Regions from separate parts of the Rhodothermus profundi genome, predicted to be linked through region 1. Evidence: riboswitches for the same ligand, from Rfam matches in the RefSeq annotation. Region 1 holds a riboswitch; the other holds the start of a gene.
The links. Region 1 has a riboswitch for S-adenosylmethionine ahead of BUA15_RS11915 (O-acetylhomoserine aminocarboxypropyltransferase/cysteine synthase family protein). Riboswitches for the same ligand answer to the same signal wherever they lie in the genome.
Positions count from the first base shown of each region.

Region 2: another riboswitch for S-adenosylmethionine. It lies ahead of BUA15_RS09560 (trans-sulfuration enzyme family protein); the one in region 1 lies ahead of BUA15_RS11915 (O-acetylhomoserine aminocarboxypropyltransferase/cysteine synthase family protein).

Region 1 is NZ_FRAU01000009.1:77,739-81,144, reverse strand. It holds gene metX (homoserine O-acetyltransferase MetX) at 1-99, opposite strand, end outside; gene BUA15_RS11915 (O-acetylhomoserine aminocarboxypropyltransferase/cysteine synthase family protein) at 125-1,450, opposite strand; SAM riboswitch class I at 1,632-1,758, opposite strand; gene BUA15_RS13550 (histidine kinase dimerization/phospho-acceptor domain-containing protein) at 2,055-2,663, opposite strand; gene BUA15_RS11905 (MBL fold metallo-hydrolase) at 2,667-3,406, opposite strand, start outside.
Region 2 is NZ_FRAU01000006.1:44,932-48,337, reverse strand. It holds gene BUA15_RS09560 (trans-sulfuration enzyme family protein) at 1-1,109, opposite strand, end outside; SAM riboswitch class I at 1,256-1,366, opposite strand; gene hemG (protoporphyrinogen oxidase) at 1,421-2,830, opposite strand; gene BUA15_RS09550 (hypothetical protein) at 2,945-3,406, shown strand, end outside.

The DNA of each region.
Region 1 (3,406 bases):
CGCATTCAGGCGCCCCCAGGTCCGGTAGGCTACCTGCACCTGACGCAGCACCACACCACTTTCCAGCGTGAATTCGGGTAACACAAACGTCTGCGTCATGGGCAATTCCCTGTGGGATGCGGTTTCAGGTTGCCGTCGTTTCCGAGATGCGCGCCAGGGCCTGCGCAAAGTCTTCTTTGATATCGTCGATATGTTCGATGCCTACCGATACCCGCACCATGTCAGGCGTCACGCCCGCAGCCCGTTGCTCTTCGGGCGCCAGTTGCTGATGTGTGGTAGAGGCTGGATGGATAACGAGGGTTCTGACATCCCCCACATTTGCCAGCAGACTGGCCAACTGGACGTTGCTGACAAATGCCCGGCCAGCCTCGTAGCCTCCTTTGAGTCCAAAAGCCAGTACGGCACCGAAGCCATTGCGCAGGTACTTTTTGGCCCGCTGGTGATAGGGATGATCCTCCAACCCCGGATAGCTCACCCAGGCCACCTGCGGCTGTTCGCGCAGCCATCGGGCGAGTTCCAGAGCATTGTCGCAGCTGCGCTGCACGCGCAGCGAAAGCGTCTCCAGTCCCTGCAGTAGCAGAAAAGCTCCGAAGGGATGCTGGCAGGGGCCAAAGTCTCGCAGCCCTTCGACGCGGGCCCGAATAATGAAAGCCATGTTGACGCCCAGCACCCCCTGCGGTCCGAACGTTTCCCAGAAGTTTAGCCCGTGATAGCCGGGAGAAGGCTCGGTGAAACTCGGGAAGCGGCCGTTATCCCAGGGGAAGGTTCCCGCATCCACAATGACGCCCCCGATCGTATTGCCATGTCCTCCGATCCACTTTGTCGCCGAATGCACCACAATGTCAGCGCCGTACTCAATGGGTCGGCACAGGTAGCCGCAGGCGCCAAACGTATTGTCGACCACCAGCGGGACTCCGTGACGGTGGGCAATCTCCGCCAGTCGTTCAAAGTCTGGAATGTTAAAACGCGGATTGCCAATGGTCTCCATGTAAAGCGCTTTGGTGCGTTCGTCGATCAGGCGTTCAATGGCTTCCGGATCGTCCCCGTCGGCGAACCGCACCTGGATTCCGATGCGTGGAAAAGAAACCTTGAACTGGTTGTAGGTGCCTCCGTAGAGGTAGCTGGTGGAAACAATGTTATCGCCTGCCTCAGCCAGCGTCGTCAGCGCCAGAAACTGCGCTGCCTGTCCACTGGAGGTTGCCAGCGCGGCCACGCCCCCTTCCAAGGCAGCTACCCTGCGCTCAAACACTTCGTTGGTGGGATTCATAATGCGGGAGTAGATGTTGCCAAACTCCTGCAGGGCAAAGAGCCGCGCGGCATGATCGGCATCCCGGAAAACAAACGACGTCGAAGCATAGATGGGCACAGCACGCGCGCCAGTGGTAGGATCAGGTTCGTGCCCTCCGTGGACCTGCAGGGTCTCAAAGCGAAGCGTAGACGGCTGCTTCATGGGCCTGTGGACTGCTGGTTGGTGAAACTGCTGCCGAACCCCACCTCACCCGGAAGGCTGGACGGGCCACAGGCCCATGGCCATAGGCTGGCGTGCCGGACGGCCACTAAAAAACCTCTCCCGCACGCCGACCCGCGGAAGAGGCTACACTGTTCACGGCACGGATGAACCCGCCTTGAACAGCTCATCTCCCCTCGCGGTCGTGCGAGGCAGGAATTGGCACCTTTCCCCGCATCGTCTCCCGACGATCAACGGGGCGGTTGCCAGGGCTTCACAGGGCCTGGTCCCTCCACCCTTCTGGATGAGCTGGTAAGAACATCCTTGTTGGGGCCGTTCTACGGACCCTCCCATAGGGGGTTCCACGGTGAAACCGATTACAGTTTGTGAAAAACGTCCCAAGCCCCACCTGACGCTCGCCCGCAATGCCATTGCACGCGCCAAGACGCTGTGGGCGCCAGCGATTGGCACGGATTCCTGCGCTCTTTGAGAGAAGCTGTAGCAAAGGGAAGCAGCTCGGCTTACCTGTTATGCTGCGGGCACGCGGAGGAGACCGCATCGAAGGACAACTGCTGCCTGGCGACGCGCGTTTTTTTCTGATCTGGATTCAGTCTGGCAGCGTATCGCGCAATGCTACCAGTCGCTGCAACAATCCTTGAATCTGCTGGCAGGCCTCCTCAATGTCGCGTACCGGTCCCTCCAGCTCTGTATCGCCACCCCGCATCCGAATCAATTCATGCAGGAACTGGGCATTGCCTGAAATAATGGCCAGCGGATTTTTCAGATCATGATTAAGTCGAGAAAGCTCCCGGCGCACGTGGCGCAGCGGCACCGACGCTGACGCGCCACCGGCCGCAGCCAGTCGCTGAACCCAGGCCTGCAGCTCCTCGGTCTGATCCGGCGCGGCTGCGGCCAGCCATCCTGCCTGCGCCATTGCCGCAACCATCCGCAGGACAGAAGATTCGGTCAACAGCAGCACAGGCCGTGCCGCTGCTGACTGCGCTGTCAACAGCACCTGAAGACAGTCCGCTTCAGCCTCTGGGCCTACCTGCACAATCACTCCGCGCACCTGCTCTTGCGCTATGTGCTGAGGTAGCTCTTCAGGGGTACACCGCAGCACGTCCCAACCGGCATCGGCCAGCACCTTAGCGACCGAAGCGGATGCAGAGGGCTGGGCAACCAGCAGTACCACACCAGAAGCTCGGGAGGACGCCATGGCTCAGAAGAGTTCTGCTAAGGGACGCGGATGCACAGCAGCAATTTCGCGTTCTGTTCGATGGAGGCTGACCACCACCACTTCCGGATCATGCTCAAAAAACAGATGCCACCCGTTCGCTTCCGCGCGTTCTAAAAAAGCCAGTTTTTCCTCAAGCGTTACCAGGGGCCGGATGTCGTAGCCCATGTTCCAGACGGGTCGCAGATGCACATGCGTTGGAATCAGATCGGCGACAAAGACGAGCGTTCCCTCAGGCCCATCAATGCGCACAATTTGCTGCGCCTCGGTATGTCCGTTCACCACTTCCACGGTTATGCCCGGAAGCACTTCACCCGGTCCCTCTAACAGCCGGAGCTGTCCGGAAGCCTCCAGCGGCTCTAGATTTTCGGGCAAAAACGATGCCCGTTCGCGTAAATTAGGATGGCGGGCCCATTCCCAGTGACGTCGTTGCACGTAGAAGGTAGCGTTGGGAAAGGTTACCTCCAGCCGATCTCCTACGCGTCGCGTGCTGCCGCCGCAGTGGTCAAAGTGCAAATGCGTCAGGATCACGTCGGTTATATCTGCTGCTGAAAAGCCCAGGCGCTGCAACGAACGATGCAGTTCGGCATAGTCGTGATCAACGGCGTAGATGTCGCGAAATTTTTCATCAAGTTTATCACCAATGCCATTGTCAATCAGAATCAGGCGATTGTTGCCTTCGAGCAGCAGGCAACGCATGTTTAGCAGAATGCGATTACGTTCGT
Region 2 (3,406 bases), on a different contig from region 1:
ATCAGGTCTTCGGTAGCTTCGATGCCGACGGAGAGCCGGATCAGGTTGTCGGTAATGCCGGCGGCTTCGCGTTGTTCCGGCCGCATGGAGGCATGGCTCATGGTGGCCGGATGCTCGATCAGCGACTCTACGCCACCCAGCGATTCGGCCAGGGTAAAGACGCGGGTAGCCCGCAGGATATGATGTACGGCCTCCAGTCCCCCTTTCACAGTGAACGAGACCATGCCGCCAAAGCCTTTCTGCTGGCGTGCAGCAATGTCGTGTCCTTCGTGGGAGGGAAGGCCAGGATAAAAGACACGCTCTACATTAGGGTGCTGCTCAAGGAAACGCGCCACGGCCATTGCGTTGTGTTCATGCTGTCGTATCCGTACGGGCAGCGTCTTCAATCCCCGCAACACCAGCCAGCAATCGAAGGGGCCAGCAATGGTACCATGCGCATTGGCCACGAACTGCAACTGTTCATTTAGCTCCTCGGTGCGCACGATAACGGCGCCGCCGACCACGTCGGAGTGGCCATTCAGGTATTTCGTCGTCGAGTAAACCACAATGTCGGCACCAAACTCAAAAGGACGCTGCTGCAGGGGGGACAGAAACGTATTGTCTACAACAACCAGCAATCCGTGGGTTCGGGCAAACTGACAGAGGGCCTTTAGATCCACGATGCGCAGCAGCGGGTTGGATGGCGTTTCCACCCAGATGATTCGTGAGTTCGGGCGGAGGGCGGCTTCCGCCGCCTTTAAATCCCGCAAATCGACAAACGACACGTCCAGTTTGCCCTGCCGGGCCAGCAAATTGAGCAGCCGCTCGGTGCCGCCGTAGCAGTCGTGCGCACAGATCACATGAATGCCGTGGTCAAACATGGACAGCACCGTTGAGATGGCTGCCATGCCACTGGTCGTGGCTACAGCGCCAACCCCTCCTTCCAGGTCGGCCAGAACCTCTTCGAGGGTGCGGCGCGTGGGGTTGCCACTGCGCGAGTAATCATATCCCTTGGTCTGGCCGACGTCTTCGAAACGGAACGTCGAACACTGATAGATTGGAGGAACGACGCTGTTATAACTGGTGTCAGTCTGCTGACCGGCCAGCGTCAGACGCGTCTGTGGCTGCATAAGCCCTGTCGGTTCTTGATGGTGAGACAAAAACTTCTTACCAGATCTCATCAAGAACCGAGCGACTGGAACCCCGGCAGACGCCAGCAGCTCTCATCTTCCCCGGAACGACACAGCTCGGGAAACAGCAACGCACGCTTGTTTCCGCCCCACGCTCCGGGCAGGATTTAGCACCAGGCGGCATCTTCCTGCCGGTAGAAGATGCCCGGTTGCTACGACGTCATCGGGCCTGTTCCCTCAGTCGTTCTTGATGAGATGATATAAGATAGAGCTGGCTGCTGCGGATAGCAAGCAGACCAATTCTTTTTGACTCAATCTCCCAGGAGTAGTTTGGCCAGGCCGCCGGCAGCTTCTTCTCGTAGATGGAGGATGATCTGCTGAGCAGCTTTCAGGCCAGAGTGCAGGGCATCGACTACGGAGATTCCTTCGCGATAGTTGCCTGCCAGGAAGAGTCCGGGTCGGCTCATTTCGACGTCGCGCACGCAGGCAATGACGGTGTCGTATCCCAGGCGGTACTGAGGAATTGAGCGCTCCCAGCGCCAGATGTGTCGGAACACTGGTGGGCCTGAGATGCCCAGCAGCCGGCGCAGGTCTTGCAAAACCAGGGCCTCCAGCCGGTCGTCGGGCAGCAGCGCCTGCTCGGGGTGACGCATGCCGCCGACAAAAGTGGTCAGCAGCACATGGCCCTCCGGGGCCCGGTTAGGAAAGAGCGATGAAGAAAACAACGTGCCCAGAATCTGGAATTCTCGTTCTACTGCTGGTACCAGCAAGCCAAAGCCGTCTAACGGGTGGGCTACCTGTTCGCGGCGAAAGCCCAGGGCTACAAGCGCGAGGGGAGGATGCTCGACGGTGCTGAGGGGCTGGCGATCCAGAGGGGGAAGAATGCGAATTTGCGCCAGATGGTGGAGGGAGGTGGCGCAGACAATTACGTCAAAAAAGCGTGTGGCCGTGCGACCGTTTTCGCGAAAGCTCAGCGTCCAGGGATTCTTTTCATCCCAGCGGATGGCCAGAACCTCTGCGTTTCGAAGGATTGCCTGGGCAGGCAGCCGATCGGCCAGTGCCCGGGGAAGCATGTGCAGTCCCTCGACAAACGAAAACATCGACCGGCGCGGCGCAGGATGATAGCGCTGCTTCATGCGGTCGCGTATAAAGCCCCAGAACAGGGAGCCGTACTGCTGTTCCAGCTCGAAGAGCTTTGGGAAAGCATGGCGTATGGAGAGGTGCTCCGGATTACCTGCAAAAATACCGGCCACGAAGGGTTCTACCAGATAGTCCAGCACTTCGGGACCCAGGCGGCGGCGGGCAAATTTGGCGACGGACTCCTCCGTGCTCCGGTGGGAGCGTGCAATGAAGGGCTCGGCCAGCAGCCGAAGCCGGGCACGGGGCGAGAGCAGAGGGGTGCGCAGCAGCTCGCGAGGGGAGCGAGGTAAAGGAATGGGACGGCCGCTGCGAACAATAAAACGCTTTGAAGCCACCGGCTGGGCCGCAATACAGGCATCTTCCAGGTCGATGCGACGCAGCAGCTCTTCCAGATCGGCTGAAGTGCGCTGGAGCGTCTGCGGGCCATACTCCACCAGAAATCCTTCCATGCGTTCCGACTGAATAAAGCCCCCAATCCGGTCAGACGCTTCAAAGACCGTAACCTCCAGGCCGCGGCGGTGCAGCTCGTAGGCAGCGGCCAGGCCTGCAATGCCGGCACCAATGATTCCTACAGAAGCCATAAATGTGCGCTTGCCTTTTTAGCGGGGCGCTCTTTTCTTCCAACAATCCGATGCGCTAACGAACCGTGCTGCTCGGAAGGTCGCAAAATCTTCTGGACAAAAATACGATCAGCCATGCTGTTTCTGAAGAGCATCTTTGTCCTGCTGCATATTTTGACCGCGGCGGCCTGGTTTGGACTGGGGCTTCGACTGGCGGCGCAGGCGCGCCGCGCCCTGGCGCTGGAGACGCAAGCTGCGCAGGCATTGCTTGAGGAAGGAGGGGCGACCGTGCGACTCATGGGCGTTTTTCTGGTCGCCACCCTGATTTTTGGCCTGGGCGCTTTGTTGAGTGGCGGAGGATTTGGCGTTTACGGCGCGCCGTACCACACCAGCTTGCTGCTTTTGCTGGTGCTGATTGGCCTTCAGTGGGGCCTGTTGCGTCCGTCCTGGCAGGGCCTGCAGCAAGTGCTATCCGGTCATGCGCCCGATGCCCAGCAGGCCGAGCGCTATCGCAAACGCATTGCCATGGCGACAGGCCTGGGCCATTTCCTCTGGGCAGTCATCCTTGTGCTGATGTACTGGAATACGCTGGTGGCA